DNA from 2 places in the Jeotgalibacillus aurantiacus genome. Region 1 is predicted to be linked to the other one. Evidence: riboswitches for the same ligand, from Rfam matches in the RefSeq annotation. Region 1 holds a riboswitch; the other holds the start of a gene.
What was found. Region 1 has a riboswitch for FMN ahead of ribD (bifunctional diaminohydroxyphosphoribosylaminopyrimidine deaminase/5-amino-6-(5-phosphoribosylamino)uracil reductase RibD). Riboswitches for the same ligand answer to the same signal wherever they lie in the genome.

Region 1 (7,912 bases):
AACCATTGATTTTGCACCTTTTTTTATGTTCTTAATTGTTCCAATCTCTTCAATCAGACCTGTAAACATCTTATTCGGTCTCCTTTAATACTGCTGTAATTTTAAGGTCAGGGCCCAGTTTTATCACATTTTCAAACTCCAGCTCATAAGCCTGGTTCATATGTTCAATGCCAACACCTGCAAATGTTGTTAACGCTTCTTCACCTGTAATGATTTTAGGTGCAATGTACGTAATCACACGATCAGCAAAACCGGATTCGAGGAAGGATGTGTGAACATTGGCTCCACCTTCAACATATACTGAATGAATCTGCATACCGTGGAGCACCTCCATGACCCTGCTGATCGAAATCGAGGGTTCATGTAAACGTACGACACTCACATGAGGATAAGCTGTCAACTGTTTTTCCTTCTTAATAGGCGCATCTGAACTGCAGATGATCAGCGTGTTTGCACTGCTTCCCTGAATCAGCTTTGCATGTTCCGGCGTACTCAAGTGATGATCGAGCACGACCCTAACCGGGGATACACCTCCACCGGTAAGCCTGACAGTAAGTGACGGGTCATCCTTTTTGACTGTATTTACTCCGACCAAAATTGCATCATGCAAATGACGGTCCTTATGCACATCCTCTCTGGCCAATGAACCGGTAATCCACCTGCTGTTTCCCTTTTTAGTGGCCGTTTTGCCATCAAGTGAGACGGCAGTTTTCAGCGTGACAAAGGGTCTTCTCTTTTTCATTGAGAAAAAGAAAAATTCATTCAGTTTATCCGTTTCTTCCTCACATATCCCGGTGATGACTTCTATTCCGGCATCCCTGAGTTTTTTAATCCCTTTTCCACTTACCTGCGGATTTGGATCTTTACTTCCTATGACGACCGTACTGAGTTTACTCTCAATAATCAGCTCTGCGCATGGTGGTGTCTTACCGTAATGTGAGCAAGGCTCAAGTGTGACGTAAATGGTCGCTCCTTCCGCCTGATCACCGGCCTGCCTGAGCGCGTTCACTTCCGCATGCCCTTCACCAGCTTTCAAATGAGCCCCCATTCCGATAACTCTGCCATTCTTAACAACAACACTGCCTACTGTGGGGTTGGGAGATGTCTGTCCCTGAAGCGCTTCAGCCATACTGATCGCCATTTTCATCCACTTTTCATGCATACCCTTACACCTCCCGAACAACGGTCTTTAAAATAATAAAAAAGACCCCCTTTTTAAAAAGATGGGAGTCTTGAGCATACTCAAATAAGCGTTTCAGATACTTAGTTCTGAAAAACGCATGTTCCTTTCTCCCATCCAGACTTTAACTGTCGGCTTTGGAATTTCACCAAATCCACCGGTAGCACCGGGTCACGGACTGAGGACAATAATCGCCCATCACCGCCGGTAGGGAATTTCACCCTGCCCCGAAAGGTTCGATATTGAACTGTTTCTTTATTATGTCTGATTCATAAGCATTTTGTAAAGGAATGAGATTTATTTCAGTTATTTTATTTCATGACTGACTTTTCGCGGCTCTGTCTTTCAAGTAAACTATTCTAAAAGACGTGCGGAGGGCATAAAAATGAAACTGTTGTTAAAAGATGCATTAGTCTACCCTATTACATCACCAATGATTCAATATGGAGATGTCTTAGTTGAAGATGGAATCATTACGAAGATTGCTGAAGAAATTCAAAAAGAAGATGATTTTACCGTCTATGACTGTTCGGGATACCATCTGACACCTGGATTGATTGACGTTCACACTCATCTTGGATTATATGATGAAGGAACCGGCTGGGCCGGTAATGACGCAAATGAATCTATAGAACCGATGACTCCTCATATCAGAGCGATTGATGGTGTTTATCCACTGGATGAAGGTTTTTTCAATGCAAGATCCCATGGCGTAACAACGGTGAATGTACTGCCGGGAAGTGCCAATGTGATCGGCGGCATAACAGCTATTATTAAAACAAGCGGCAAAACCGTTCAGTCCATGATTGTAAACGATACATCAGGATTAAAAATGGCGCTTGGGGAAAACCCTAAACGGATGCATTCTAACGGGTCAAATGATTCCATCACAAGAATGGGGATCATGGGAATGTTAAGAGAACAGTTCCATCACGCAAAACATTTTGATCAGACGAATGATCTCAGGCTGACTTCCCTGCAAAAAGCTTTAAAACGCGAAATTCCGGTGCGAATCCATGCTCACCGTGCAGATGATATTGTCTCAGCAATCCGGCTGGCTGAAGAGTTCAATTTAGACCTCAGAATTGAACATTGTACGGAAGGCCATTTAATTACTGAGGAGGTTAAGAGATCAGGAGCACAGGTCTGTATCGGCCCTACTTTTACAAGAAAATCAAAGGTTGAGCTGAAAAATAAGTCCTGGAAAACGTATCAGATCCTTGCTGATGCGGGAATTGATATTTCTATTACAACGGACCACCCTTATACACCGATTCAGTATTTAAATGTTTGTGCTGCCATTGCAGTGAGAGAAGGTTTGCCAATTGAAGCTGCGCTTAAAGCAGTGACGCTTGGCCCTGCGAAAAATCTTGGTATTGATCACCTTGTGGGAAGTATTGAGATCGGAAAAGAAGCTGATCTTGTCCTGTGGAGCCAGCACCCGCTTCACTTCATGGCAAAACCTGTTTTTACAATGATTAAAGGAAAAATGGTTTACCAGGCAGAATAAAACAACTGCAACATTACTTTTCCGCAATAATGGAAAAAGCATTTTTGAAGGATAACAATTTATCCGCAAAAAATTTACGAAAAAAAGACAAAAATCGTGCAAAAAAACTATAGTCAAAAAGAAAAAAATTTTGTATGATTTATATGCAAATATGTAGAACGAACTGAACAAGTTTACAATACAATGATGCCATGAGACTGTTAAGAGAGTCTTTAATGGAGGGAAGGCAAATGGTGCGCCACCAGCTTTTTAACTGGTCCTAGTGGGTTCGATTCCCACCCCGAAATTTTTTATGTACGTTATGAAAAATTTCGAGGGTGGTGTTCGCAGATCCTGACTGGATACTGCCCTTTTGAGGAGGGGTAAAACCATGATTAAAAAGCGGGAAGTTCATGAAAGCCAAGCGCTTTTTGAACTGATGTCGCATCCTGAAGTCTTCCCTTTTGTGCGTCAGAAGGCGTATTCTTCAGATGAGTTAATGTTTATGACAAAGCAGACGATTGAGTCTGAAGAAAGAGGAGAATTGATTTCCCGTACGATTACAGATGAATGGGGAGCCCCGATTGGTACGATTAATCTGTATGATATTCAGGAAAACAGCGGCTTTCTTGGAACATGGATCGGAAAACCATACCACGGAAAGGGCTATAATCAGCCGGCAAAGGATGCATTCTTTCAGGAGCTCTTCTATGAGCTTGGAATCGAAAAAATCTACATGCGAATCCGCAAAGTAAATATCCGATCACAAAAAGCGGCAGAAAAACTGCCTTATGTCACCCTCGCAAATGAAACGAATCCTTCTCTTTATTATCAGTTAAATAAGGATGAAGATATTTATAATCTGTATGAAATTAATAAGGATATGTACACATTGCACCTTCTTCGCCAACAGGCAGAATTTCAGGAAGATGCTTTGGAAGCATAATAAAAAAGACGTGTTTAAAACACGTCTTTTTTATTATGCCCGGTTGAGGGCAGTCATCATATCAGTTTCATCGTTTAAAATTTCAACAATGCGGTTGTTTAAATTTGGATGCTCAAGCGATGCTACTAGGACATCTGCAACGTCTTCCCGTGTAATCTCTCCCTGCCGGTCTGATAATTTCTCAGCAGCTCTGATCTTGCCGGTTCCTTTTTCATTTGTTAGAAGGCCGGGTCTGATAATGGTATAGTTAAGTCCGCTGTTTATCAGATACTGATCAGCATTCTTTTTGGCTTCATAATAAATTTGCATATTCTCATCAAGGTCCAAAACAGACGGTTCATCAGCTGCAATCGCACTTAACATGACAAATTTTGAGATACCTTTCTCAACCGCGATATCAATGGCTTTCATTGCTCCTTCTTCATCTACAGACTTCGTTTTATCAGGTCCGGTATGTCCACCAGACCCGGCTGCAAAAATCACAGCGTCAACTTCATCGTAGGCACTTGAAAACTCTCCCTCCAAATCCCCGATGACAGGGAGTCCGCCAAGCTGTTCAATTCCCTGAGTCTGATCCTCGCTACGAACCATCCCTCTTGCGTAGTAACGGTTGCGTTTTGCAAGTTTATCAATCACAAGCTTTCCGGTTGTGCCATTTGCCCCAATGACTAATATGTCCATATCATTCACCTTCCTCTATTGTCTCTACAACGTACCTTCCCTCTCATCTATTTTTTAAACGGATGATGGTAAAAAGGATTTACACATTGCTGTGATTGATCAATTCAAAATCAAAAATACCCAGCCGGATTCGTCCGGCTGGGTATTCAACATTGATAAATAATCAGGAAATTTAAGCATTCACTGCTGCTAATCCCGTAATTTCATCAATCATTTGTTCAATCGTATAAGACTCAGGAGCCTGGTCCATTTTTTCAATCATGGTCCACTGCTGATCTCTCAGCTGCCTGAGTGCAGTCATAAACGTTTCAGAAGTAAGGTCTTCCTCCTCAAGCTTCAGCGCATAGCCCTGACTGACAAATGTATTGGCATTCAGGATCTGATCTCCTCTGCTTGCTTCTCTTGATAAAGGTACAAGAAGCATCGGTTTTTTCAAAGCCAGGAATTCAAAGATTGAATTAGAGCCTGCTCTTGAAACGACGAGGTCAGTTACCGCAAGCAAGTCAGGAAGCTCTTTATTCACGAATTCATATTGAATGTAATCCGGGTTTGTGATTTGAGCGATATTTCCCTTCCCGCACAAGTGAATAACTGAGTAATGTTCAGTAAGTGTTGAAAGATTTTCACGTACCGCATCATTGATTCCTTTGGCACCAAGGCTTCCACCCATCACCAGCATGACAGGTTTTGAAGAAGTAAGTCCTGTCAGTTCAAGTCCCTTTTTACGTGTGCCATCAAATAATTCTTTACGGATAATCGCACCGGCACATGTTGATTTATCTGACGGAACATGCTGCAGCGTTTCTCTGAACGTCGTATAAATTTTTGTGGCAAACGGAATCGCGAGCTTGTTGGCCAGTCCGGGTGTTACATCAGATTCGTGGATCGCAACAGGTACTCCGGCCATTTTTGCAGCCAGCAGCACCGGCACAGAAACAAAACCGCCTTTTGAAAAAATAACGTCCGGTTTAAATTTCTTAATGCGCTTGTATGCCTGCATCGTGCCTGCCAGCACACGAAATGGATCTGTGAAGTTTTTCATGGAAAAATATCTTCTCAGTTTCCCACTCGAAATGCCCTGATAATGAAGATCCGGAAAGTTTTTAGTAATAATGTCTTTTTCAATGCCATCGTAGGAGCCGATATATTCAACTTCCCAACCTCTTTTTAAAAATCCTGGTATAAGTGCGTTGTTGACAGAGACATGTCCTGCCGAACCGCCACCAGTGAATAAAATTCGCTTATTCATGTTCTTACTCCAATCTCAAAATTACTTACTTTGATTATTATACATAAGCAAGTAACATTATACGGGAAGTTAAACTACTTTTTCACGTTTTTCTTTAAAATCATGTTCGATACATTGATTCCACTCAATACAACCATTGGTGATCCGCCTCCCGGATGAGTCGTTCCACCAGTATAATAGAGATTACCAATATCCCTGCTTTTATTGCCCGGGCGAAGAAATGAATCCTTCATGGAATGAGAAGAGATCCCATAGATTGATCCTTTATAAGCGTAAAATTTGTTAGCCAGATCATCAGGTGTAAAGATTTTTTCAACCTCAAGGTGCTTCCTGATTGGAATCCCTTTACGCTCGAGCATGTCGTATATTTTATTTTTATACTGATCCGGATTCTTCAGTTTTGTTGCCGGTGCATTCACCAGAATAAATAAATTACTCCCTTTTGATACGCCGGGATCAGTCGCGGCACTGTGACTGATATAAATCGTCGGATCTTCAGGAAGCTTATTATCCTTAAAGATATCTTGAAATTCTTTCTCATAATTTTCAGGGAAAAATACATGATGGTGATGAATGGATTCATTACGTTCTTTTAATCCGGCTAAAATAACAAACGCCGAAATCGAAGGTTCGTATCCGTCCAATGTTGAATCAGGTAATGACCGTCTGTGCTTCTGCGGAATCAGCTTTTTTGTTGCAGTGACAAAGTCTCCGTTAATAATCACCTGATCAGCTTTCAGCAGCTGTCCACTATGAAGTTTAACAGAACTTGCTTTGTTACCATTCATAAGGATCTCTTCTGCTTCTGTATTCAGAAGAATCGTCCCTCCCGTTTTCCTGAATACATCTGCATACGCTTCTGCTATTTTCGGATTTCCGCCTTTTACTGTAAAAACGCCTGTATTCATTTCTAGATGTCCAATCATCCCAAACGTTGCAGGACTTTTAAAAGGTGAGGATCCAATGTAAGTGGCGTAACGGTTAAATACCTTCAGAACATCCGGATTTGAAAAATACCTGCGATGAAAATGATCCAATTTTTCAAATGGCCGGACCGAGAAAAAAGCGGAAGTCAGCCCGGGGGATAAATAATTCCGCCAGGAGGCGAATGTTCTGTGAAAAAAGCCGTTCTCTGACTGTTTATACAATCTGTTTACTTCCTTTAGATAATCCCAGTATTTATGTGCTGCCGAAGGATCCAGCTTTTTAAGCTGAGTAATCATTTCGTCAGGATGAACCGACTGAAGCAGTTTCGATCCATCAGGAAAAACATTTAATGTATGTCTCTCAAGTTTTGCAAAATGTAAGTAATCAGACAGGTCAAATTCAGTAGGATCAAGGACTGATTCAAATACCCAGGGCATCGTGATCGTATTTGGGCCAAAATCAAAAGAATAGTCACCGATCTTAACCGGCATCATTTTTCCTCCAACATGATCGTTTTTTTCAACGATCGTGACATCGTATCCGGCATTCTGGAGACGAACCCCTGCTGCTAAGCCGCCGAGGCCTGCCCCAATAATGACTGCTTTCATGATTTATACACTCTTCCTTTCCATGTGTACCCTTTATTAAGAATACTTTTCATCATTGAAGCACTGAGCAGCGCGATCAATGCAAGAGCTGAAAATGGCATCAGAATAAAATGAAACGGGCTTTGCTTTGTTGCAATGTCGATCAGAAACGTTTGTGCCCAGACCACTAAAAGCGGGATTATCCAGATATAATCACCCGTCAAGCCATATATCGCGAAAGGCAGGGGTAGAAAATAAAAGGCAAAATAAAATAGCATGACACCTGCAGCACCAGCTTTTGATTTTCCAATCCCATTAAAGACATTCTTCAGAAACCCTTCCCATACATCCTTGTTAGCGTCATACATTTTGCACGTAACACTATTTGTCACGTTTGCCAGGATGCAGCGGTAGCCTTTTTTCTTTAAGACCCTCGTTAAATGAACGTCTTCCACCAGAGAACCGGAAACCGCGCTGTGTCCACCTGAAGAGAAATAGGCACCCCTTTCAAAGAACATAAAAGCTCCGTGTGCAGCTGTGAAAGCCGGCTTTAATGTTGAGTTGGCTATCAGGTTTGGCAGGTGGAAAAAGATAAAAAAGTGCTGTAACGGAACCAGGAGTTTGCCGAGCAGCGGCCTGACCGGAAAGCGCGGAAATCCGGTAACCAATCCGGCATCATATTTTTTTTGCAGCCATAATGCCTGACTGATTGCCTCAGGTGCGACTCTGACATCCGCATCAATAAACAGAAGGTACTCCCCTTTTGCCTGTTTGCTGAGCTGGTGACAGGCGTAGACCTTGCCCACCCATGAATCGGGAAGCTCCGATCCTTCAATGACTGTAATGTTGTCTT
Region 2 (7,912 bases), on a different contig from region 1:
AGCTGATAAATGTTCCATCTGCATTGTAGTAATAAATATCAAAATAATTTGTTCTGACTCCTTGGGGCAGCCACATAAATAATTCTGTTCCCTGATATTTACTCTGTTTTAAATCGGTCACTGAGCGATTATTTGTACGGACTTTACCATTTTGAGCTATAGGCTGGCCCTGATCATTGTAAGAGCCTTTTTCAAGCATACTCCCTTTAATGTAGTAACCTCCTACTGTATATCCACCAACTTCAATAGAGTCTCCAGCAAAATTTTTCATCTTTACATTATTGATAATGACATTTTCAGAACCCTTTAAGTTAATACCATTTCCCCACTCATGTGTGCCAAGTAACCCTTCACCTGTCACGTCATAATTGTGGGTTTCACGATCTCCTAAAAATTGTCCACCTTCAATAATGACATTTTCGATGTTGCCGACATACAGAAGGCTATAGGTCTCCCATCGATTCGTTTCTTTTTCAAGAATAACATCTTTATCAAGAGATAATTTCATATTGCCAACCATATTGATTCTGGCAACCGGATCATGCTCCCGTGTTCCCTTTGCTATTAAATAATGCCCATCTTCTACACGAAATGTAGTATACCCCTGCTCAGCGGCCCACTTTAAAGCCTTATTCCATCCGGCAGTTGTTTCAACAGGGTTAGAACGATTATCGTTGATTCCCCATCTGCTCTTTTCACGGTCCGTTAATGTGTAGACCTTCTCTTCAACTGAAGACACAAGACCTTCAGCTGATGCAGCAATTGGAAATGCAGCTGCAATCGCACAAATCATCATGGCTACAAATAATTTAATTTTCATCTTCGCTCTCCTTTTTAAAAAATGCCGTGACCGACCTGCAAACATTTATTACTATTACAGTATCGAATAAAAGAGCAGTAAAAAAGGTGACAAATACACATTTTGAAGTCTTTTAAATGGTATTTTATTATTATTAATTATACATATATATGTAATTAAAAAAGAACATGTGACTATTAATTATTCTTTTATAGTGAATTTTTCCGATTAATTATTTTGAATTCGAGATAGTTATCCAATAGAAAATTATTTTTGCCTTTAACAAAGACTTTTCAAATGATTTCTTAAATATCGTGCGTTTGAAAGAATTGAGATTATTATTGTGTACAAATAATGCCTCTTTATTCAGTTTTTCCATTTTTTATAGTCTATACACCCTTGAAAATTGAAAAATGCTCTGAGTATTGAACCAATACCCAAAGCATTTTTTTCATTATGAAATAAACCCATCAAAAAACGCCAGCACTTCCTCATACACCTTCATCTCATTCGCCTTTTTAGAGAACCCGTGTCCCTCATCCTCAAGCACCAGATATTTCACGTCTCGGCCCTTTGCCCTCAGCGCTTCTACGATCTGATCTGACTCAGCTTTTACAACGCGCGGATCTTTAGCACCCTGGATGACGAACATTGGCTTTGTCATCGTATCGAGATACTGAATTGGTGAATCCTCTGTCAGCTTTTCTTTATCCTCTACAGGATCCCCTACCCACTGCTTCATCACCGGCTTCCAGTGCTCGGGAACCGATTCAATAAAGCTGAATAAGTTGCACGGACCGAAAATATCCACAACCGCTTTAAAATAATCTGCATGACGGCCGTGTAATAGAAGTGCCATATAGCCGCCGTAGCTGCCGCCCATTAACAGTACTTTATCGCGGTCGGCCAGTCCTTCTTTAAATAAAAATTCGAGCCCTTCCATGTTATCAAGACGCGGACCATGTCCCCAGTCGCCTTCCACCATTTTAGAGAACGCCAGTCCGTAGCCTGTGGATCCACGGAAATTTGGTGTAAAAATGCTGTACCCCCTGTACACAAGGAATTGGAACAGCGAACGGAATGTTGCACGTTCTGCAGCCTGCGGACCTCCGTGCGGCCATAAAATAACGTGCCCATTGTCTTTATCAGGCTTAGCTTTAAACAGCTGCGCTTCAATTTCCAGACCATCAAACGATTTGTACGTAAATAGCTCCGGCTCCACCAGCTCCTCTTCCTTTACACCCGGAACATTATAATTCGTCAGCTGCTTCCAGCCGTTCTCATCTCTCACATAGAGATTAGGCGGTCTCACAGCCGTTCGTCCCATCAGATAAAGATTCCCTGACTCCGCTACCTTCAGGCCCGCGATCTCAGAAGTGGGAATTTCAACTTCCTTAAGCGTTTCAGTATCGAGACTGTATTGATACAGCTTGTCCCGCACACCTTTTTCAGCAGTGATGTAAAGGGAATTTGTCACTTTATCAAAAATCACCCGGTCAAAGCCTTCCTGTTCAACACCAGTCACCTTTTCAAACGTCTCATTATCAACATCAAAGCGTGCCAGATATGAAAAATCTTCATCAAAATCAGTTGTAAAATAGATTATATTATCCGATACGAACTCAATCCCTGAAACCGTATGCTGCTTATCTGTTTTCGGCGTCAGCATCACTTCCTGTTCCCCTTTTTTAATAAAAGCGAGAACGTATGTATTGGCATAATGTTTCACATAAGCAAACGTCTGTTCATCAGGGCTTTTCGCCGTTAAATGAGTAGACGCTCCCTTGCCGTGTTGAATAATCGTTTCTGTCCCGTCATTTAAATTGTATTCATATGACTTCAGATACGTTGAGTCATCTTTTGTAGAAGTGTAATACAGTTTTTCGCCATCCTTTGACAGGCGAAGCCCCATATGTCTGGCACCTTCATATTGTCTAAGCGGCTCAAGACTGCCTCCTGATGTTGGCAAAGCATACACCTGACCGTTTTCATCGCCATCCTGATCGATGACAGCAAGCAGGAATCGGCTTTTCGGATCAAAAGTGATTTCAGAGCAGCTCTGATTATGAAAGCTGAGCGGGTATGGGAAAGTGTCGGGCAGGTCCATCGCCCATAAATTATATTTACCATTCAGGTTTGTACTGAATACGAGCTGTGTTTCGTCCTTGTTGACTGCAAATGACTGAATACCGAATGTTTGAAAAAAGTTTTCTACATCCGGCTGCTTGAATTGAATCATATAATAAAAGCCTCCTCGAAGTTTGTTTCGTTCTCCGTAATATTCGACTTTTGAGTCAGAAAATCCTTTTGGCAGGTGGGTATATTTTCACTAAAATGACGAACTGTGACTGGAAGCTCACGAAAGTCATTGCTGAACTCATATACTTTCTCTTTAAACTCACGAATTCCTTCTGCACCTCACAAACCCACTAACCAAGCTCACAAACATAAATATTGAATCACCATTCATTTTACGGTATACTGAAGTCCTACTAAAATTTAATATCGTTCCATCTTCAGGGCAGGGTGTAATTCCCGACCGGCGGTAAATCTTAGATTGAGCCCGCGAGCGAATAGGGAGCTATTTGCTGACTCCGTGAAAACCGGAGGCCGACAGTATAGTCTGGATGGGAGAAGATGGAGGCAATGAATGGGACGCGTGTATAACGTGACCTTTATTTCGTGCTACATTCTCCCTGCTGACCGCGCCAGTCATGCAGGGTTTATTTGTGTACGATTCATTGCTAAAACTTCTGTAAGTGGGACGAGGACAGGAGCTACTCATGTTAAAAAACACGCAATTACTCGTAAAGCTTTCGATGTTCAGCGCCATCGCATTTGTGCTGATGCTGCTCAATTTTCCGCTTCCGTTTTTACCGGATTTCCTAAAAATTGACTTCAGCGACGTACCTGCACTTTTAGCAGCACTGTTGTTTTCGCCAATGGCAGGAGTCATCGTGGAAGCACTGAAAAACATTCTTTATTATTTATTCCGCGGCAGCGGCATCCCGATCGGGGAACTTTCTAACTTTATCGCAGGCTGTGCATTCATCCTGCCGGTAGCTTTTTTCTATCATAAACGCAAAACAAAAGGCGCACTCGCAAAAGGACTCATTTCCGGAACATTACTGATGGTTACCCTACTGGCAGTTCTGAATTATTTCTTAATTCTTCCGGCATACGCATGGTTTTTCGGCATGGACTTCATGCTTGACCCAACCGTAAAACTTTCAACAACACTTGGCGCGATTATCCCGTTTAACCTGATTAAAGCAGCATTCGTTTCTGCTTTATTTATACCAATATTCGTCAAATTAAGACCATGGATTAAGCAAAATCAGCTTCATCCTGAAATAACCTAACGTTATCAGATCCGGAACACGCGTTTAACAGGCGTATTCCGGATTTTTTGTTGGGGAGGATGAGCGCGGCGGCGGAATTCGTGAGGTTGTACGGGTAGTTTGTGAGGTTAGCTGTGGGGTTTGTGAGGTTATGAGCCGAGTTCATGAGGTTACATCACACTTTCGTGAGTTCCTGGGGAAATTCGTCAGTTTAGTGTAAATAGACCTATACATTTTTCGCCAACACTAACCGATTTCCCGCACATTCTTGCTCTAATTTAATCAACTATCAACCTGCCATCATATAAAAGCTATTTGTACAGTTTTTGCCTAATAAAGTCGTTATAAGGCTGGGCCGTATCCACAGATTCCAGCGGCAGTGAAGCGACAGCTGTGTGCAGCATAGCTGGCTCACTGCGCGGCCTCGGAAAAGCTGAGGCGACTCGTCCAGCCCCGATCAGCATAAGGCGAAGATGACAAGAGGGCTGACCTTTGCCCTCGTTCAGCTTTGACTTATGACCTCGAGGGGCTAGTCGCCGCAGCTAGACATCAAGAAAAGTTTAGGACGCGTCCCAGCCCGGTTTGTCATTCTTCTCAGTATCCCCATCTTTACTGATCCATCCCCGAAAATGATATACTAAAAATGAAGAACTCAGTACTCACTACAGGAGGAACAAATCATGAAACATGAATTAATGGACCGTTTAATTACATATGCAAAAATCGATACACAATCCAATGCCGCATCTGCCACCACACCATCAACTGAAAAGCAGTGGGATCTGCTGCGCTTACTTGAAAATGAGTTAAAGGATATTGGGATGGAGGAAGTAGAGGTTGATGAAAACGGCTATTTAATGGCAACTCTTCCTTCTAATACGGATGCGGATGTACCAACCATTGGTTTCCTGGCCCACGTGGATACGGCAACCGACTTTACAGGAACAAACGTCAATCCACAGGTCATTGAGACCTATGAAAGCGGCGATATCACGTTAAACGAAGAGCTGAATGTCGTTTTATCACCCCGTGAATTCCCTGAGATCAATAAATATAAGGGACATACCTTGATTACAACAGACGGTACCACTCTTTTAGGTGCTGATAACAAGGCTGGAATTGCTGAAATCATGACGGCCATGAATTATCTGATTCAGCATCCGGAAATTAAGCATGGAAAGATCCGCGTTGCCTTTACACCTGATGAGGAAATCGGTCGTGGTCCCCACAAGTTTGATGTTGAGCGTTTTGGTGCTCAATATGCTTATACAATTGACGGTGGCCCACTTGGAGAATTACAGTACGAGAGTTTTAACGCTGCAGGAGCAAAGGTCGTCATCAAAGGAAACAACGTACACCCGGGGACAGCAAAAAATAAAATGGTGAATTCACTAAAGATCGGAATGGAATTTAACCGTCTTCTTCCATTAGATGAAGCTCCTGAATTCACATCAGGCTATGAAGGATTCTTCCACCTCCTGCACATGTCAGGTGATGTGGAAAAAACGGAAATGGAGTACATTATCCGTGACCATAGCCGCGAGAAATTTGAAGCCCGTAAAAAGCTGCTGCAACGCGCTGCAAATGAAACAAATGCCAAACATGGAGAAGGCACTGTTACGTTACTTGTGGAAGATCAGTATTACAATATGCGTGAAAAAATTGAACCTGTGCGTTTTATTGTGGATATTGCACAGGAAACGATGAATGACCTTGGCATTGATGCCATCATTGAGCCAATTCGCGGCGGCACCGATGGGTCTCAGCTATCCTTTATGGGACTGCCAACACCCAACATCTTTACCGGCGGAGAGAATTTCCACGGTAAATTTGAGTATATCTCTGTGGACAACATGGAAAAAGCAGTTCAAGTCATCGTAGGGATTGCTAAACGTTTTCCACATGTGGATAAATAAAAGCATAACCTGACCTATTCACATGTTTATAAGTGCTGAGCTAAGAAAGCGGGGACTGTTTTGGACTTACGTAAACTAGATTTGTTTTTCAGTATTATTCTTCTGATCAATTCGTTCCGGATTTTTTATCTGATCATTAACGATCCTAACCCGGAACCCTTTAATTATATGATTCTATTTTTCTCCACTGTAGGCGCAGTGATTCTGTTCATGAATAGCCGCAGAATAAAAATGAAGAATAAGGAACAAAATGATATTTAATTAAAACAAAAAGACATCTATTTACAATAGATGTCTTTTTATTCATTTATTTATTCATTTTCTCGAGGAAACTCCCGAGCAAATCATCGAGGGTTTCTTCTTTTTCTTCTTTTTCTTCTTTTTCTTCTTTTTCTTCTTTTTCTTCTTTTTCTGCCGGTTCAGACTCTTCTGTTTTTATATCATCCCAGTTCAGATCCATGAGATCGTCATCTGAAAATGATGGCTTAGAAGGCAGTGTTGCTCTTTCTTCACGTTCATACGAATAATCCACAGCCTGTGGTTTTTCTTCTTCTTGAAGATAAAGAGCGTCATCCACAGATAAAGAGTTGCTGTTCATTGAAGCAAGAATGGCGGTAGCTCTTACCGGGTCATTCAATAGCTGATAAACAATATTTCCAAGTAAGGCTTCTGAATGTGCGTGTCTGAGCCATGAACGCTGCTCTTTGGACAGCTGCTTAGGAAGGGGAACAGTAATCGTTTCTCTTTCCTTTTGAGCGTTGCGACCAAGTCCCTCAAGCGCATACTCAGCAATTTTACTGGAGAAGTTGCGTTTTTCTGTCTCTTTCAAACGCTGCAGTTCCCTTAACAGATGGTCCGGAGTATCAGAGGGGAGGCGAAAGGTGATCGCCTGTCCCCTCTTGATTGAAGTAACGGATCCCCCACTCATCATTTACACCTTATTTAGAGACTGCTTTTGCTTCTTTTTGATCTTTAGCAGCTGCAGCTTCCTTTGCAGATGAATTTTTGCGTACAAAGTCACTGATCAGCTTGTGGTAAGCATTAGCCATCATCCAGATGCTTTCTTTCTCATCCTCAAAGAAGTCGATGTTGTAGCCATCGAGGTTGTTATTCAGCGTCTTCAGATACTCTTTTAACACCATCGCTCCGCCGCCGACAAAGTAGCAGATTTCAGTCTGAGAGTTTTTCTGCCAGACGTTGCGCAGATGACGGTATTCTTTCTTCGCAAGGTCAAGGAGAATACGGTCCGTAATGTCATGGACACTTGTACGGCTTCCCTTAACCATGATGTGATTGCGGTCATTTTTCTTTGTGATAATGTCGACTACATCACGGCGTGAATCGAGCTCAACCCCGTGTCTTGAGCGGATTTCTTCACGAATCTGTTCAAGTGATTCAGATACACCCAGGTTGAAGCCCTGCGCTTTATCGTCATCCACGTTACGGTTACGGATCACGGCGATATCCGTTGAAAGTCCACCGATATCCTGAATCAGAATCTGCTTATCAATGAGGTCGCGGTTAATAATTTTCCCGTCGTTATCCATTACGAGATTAATAAACGCCGCAAATCCTTCCGGATAAACTTTTACTTCCTCAAACTTGATGTTTACTTTTTTACCCTGGTATTTAGGTGTAACGAGGAACTCAACCTGGTGTACTGAGCCCAGTAGCTGAGAACGGAACCCTACGTCCTTACCTTCCTTCACTTCACGTAAAGGCAGGCCTGTTCCTAATGTATAAGTTGCATCAACTACATTATTTTTATCTTTAAATCCTGATTCCTCACGAACGGCATCAAGTGCGATCGTTGCGAATAGCATAACAAGAGACTGATCTTCTTCTGACTTACTACT

Region 2: another riboswitch for FMN. It lies ahead of H7968_RS03185 (ECF transporter S component); the one in region 1 lies ahead of ribD (bifunctional diaminohydroxyphosphoribosylaminopyrimidine deaminase/5-amino-6-(5-phosphoribosylamino)uracil reductase RibD).

The regions. Positions count from the first base shown of each region.
Region 1 covers NZ_JACNMS010000002.1:294,385-302,296, reverse strand. Annotated here, with positions in the region: gene ribE (riboflavin synthase) at 1-69, opposite strand, end outside; gene ribD (bifunctional diaminohydroxyphosphoribosylaminopyrimidine deaminase/5-amino-6-(5-phosphoribosylamino)uracil reductase RibD) at 71-1,162, opposite strand; FMN riboswitch at 1,282-1,419, opposite strand; gene H7968_RS06300 (amidohydrolase) at 1,566-2,690, shown strand; gene H7968_RS06295 (GNAT family N-acetyltransferase) at 3,061-3,615, shown strand; gene H7968_RS06290 (SDR family oxidoreductase) at 3,649-4,296, opposite strand; gene H7968_RS06285 (undecaprenyldiphospho-muramoylpentapeptide beta-N-acetylglucosaminyltransferase) at 4,469-5,545, opposite strand; gene H7968_RS06280 (phytoene desaturase family protein) at 5,620-7,080, opposite strand; gene H7968_RS06275 (glycosyltransferase) at 7,077-7,912, opposite strand, start outside.
Region 2 covers NZ_JACNMS010000001.1:675,273-683,184, forward strand. Annotated here, with positions in the region: gene H7968_RS03175 (right-handed parallel beta-helix repeat-containing protein) at 1-820, opposite strand, end outside; gene H7968_RS03180 (S9 family peptidase) at 1,254-3,038, opposite strand; FMN riboswitch at 3,308-3,442, shown strand; gene H7968_RS03185 (ECF transporter S component) at 3,583-4,161, shown strand; gene pepT (peptidase T) at 4,821-6,056, shown strand; gene H7968_RS03195 (hypothetical protein) at 6,117-6,317, shown strand; gene H7968_RS03200 (hypothetical protein) at 6,364-6,984, opposite strand; gene H7968_RS03205 (ParM/StbA family protein) at 6,995-7,912, opposite strand, start outside.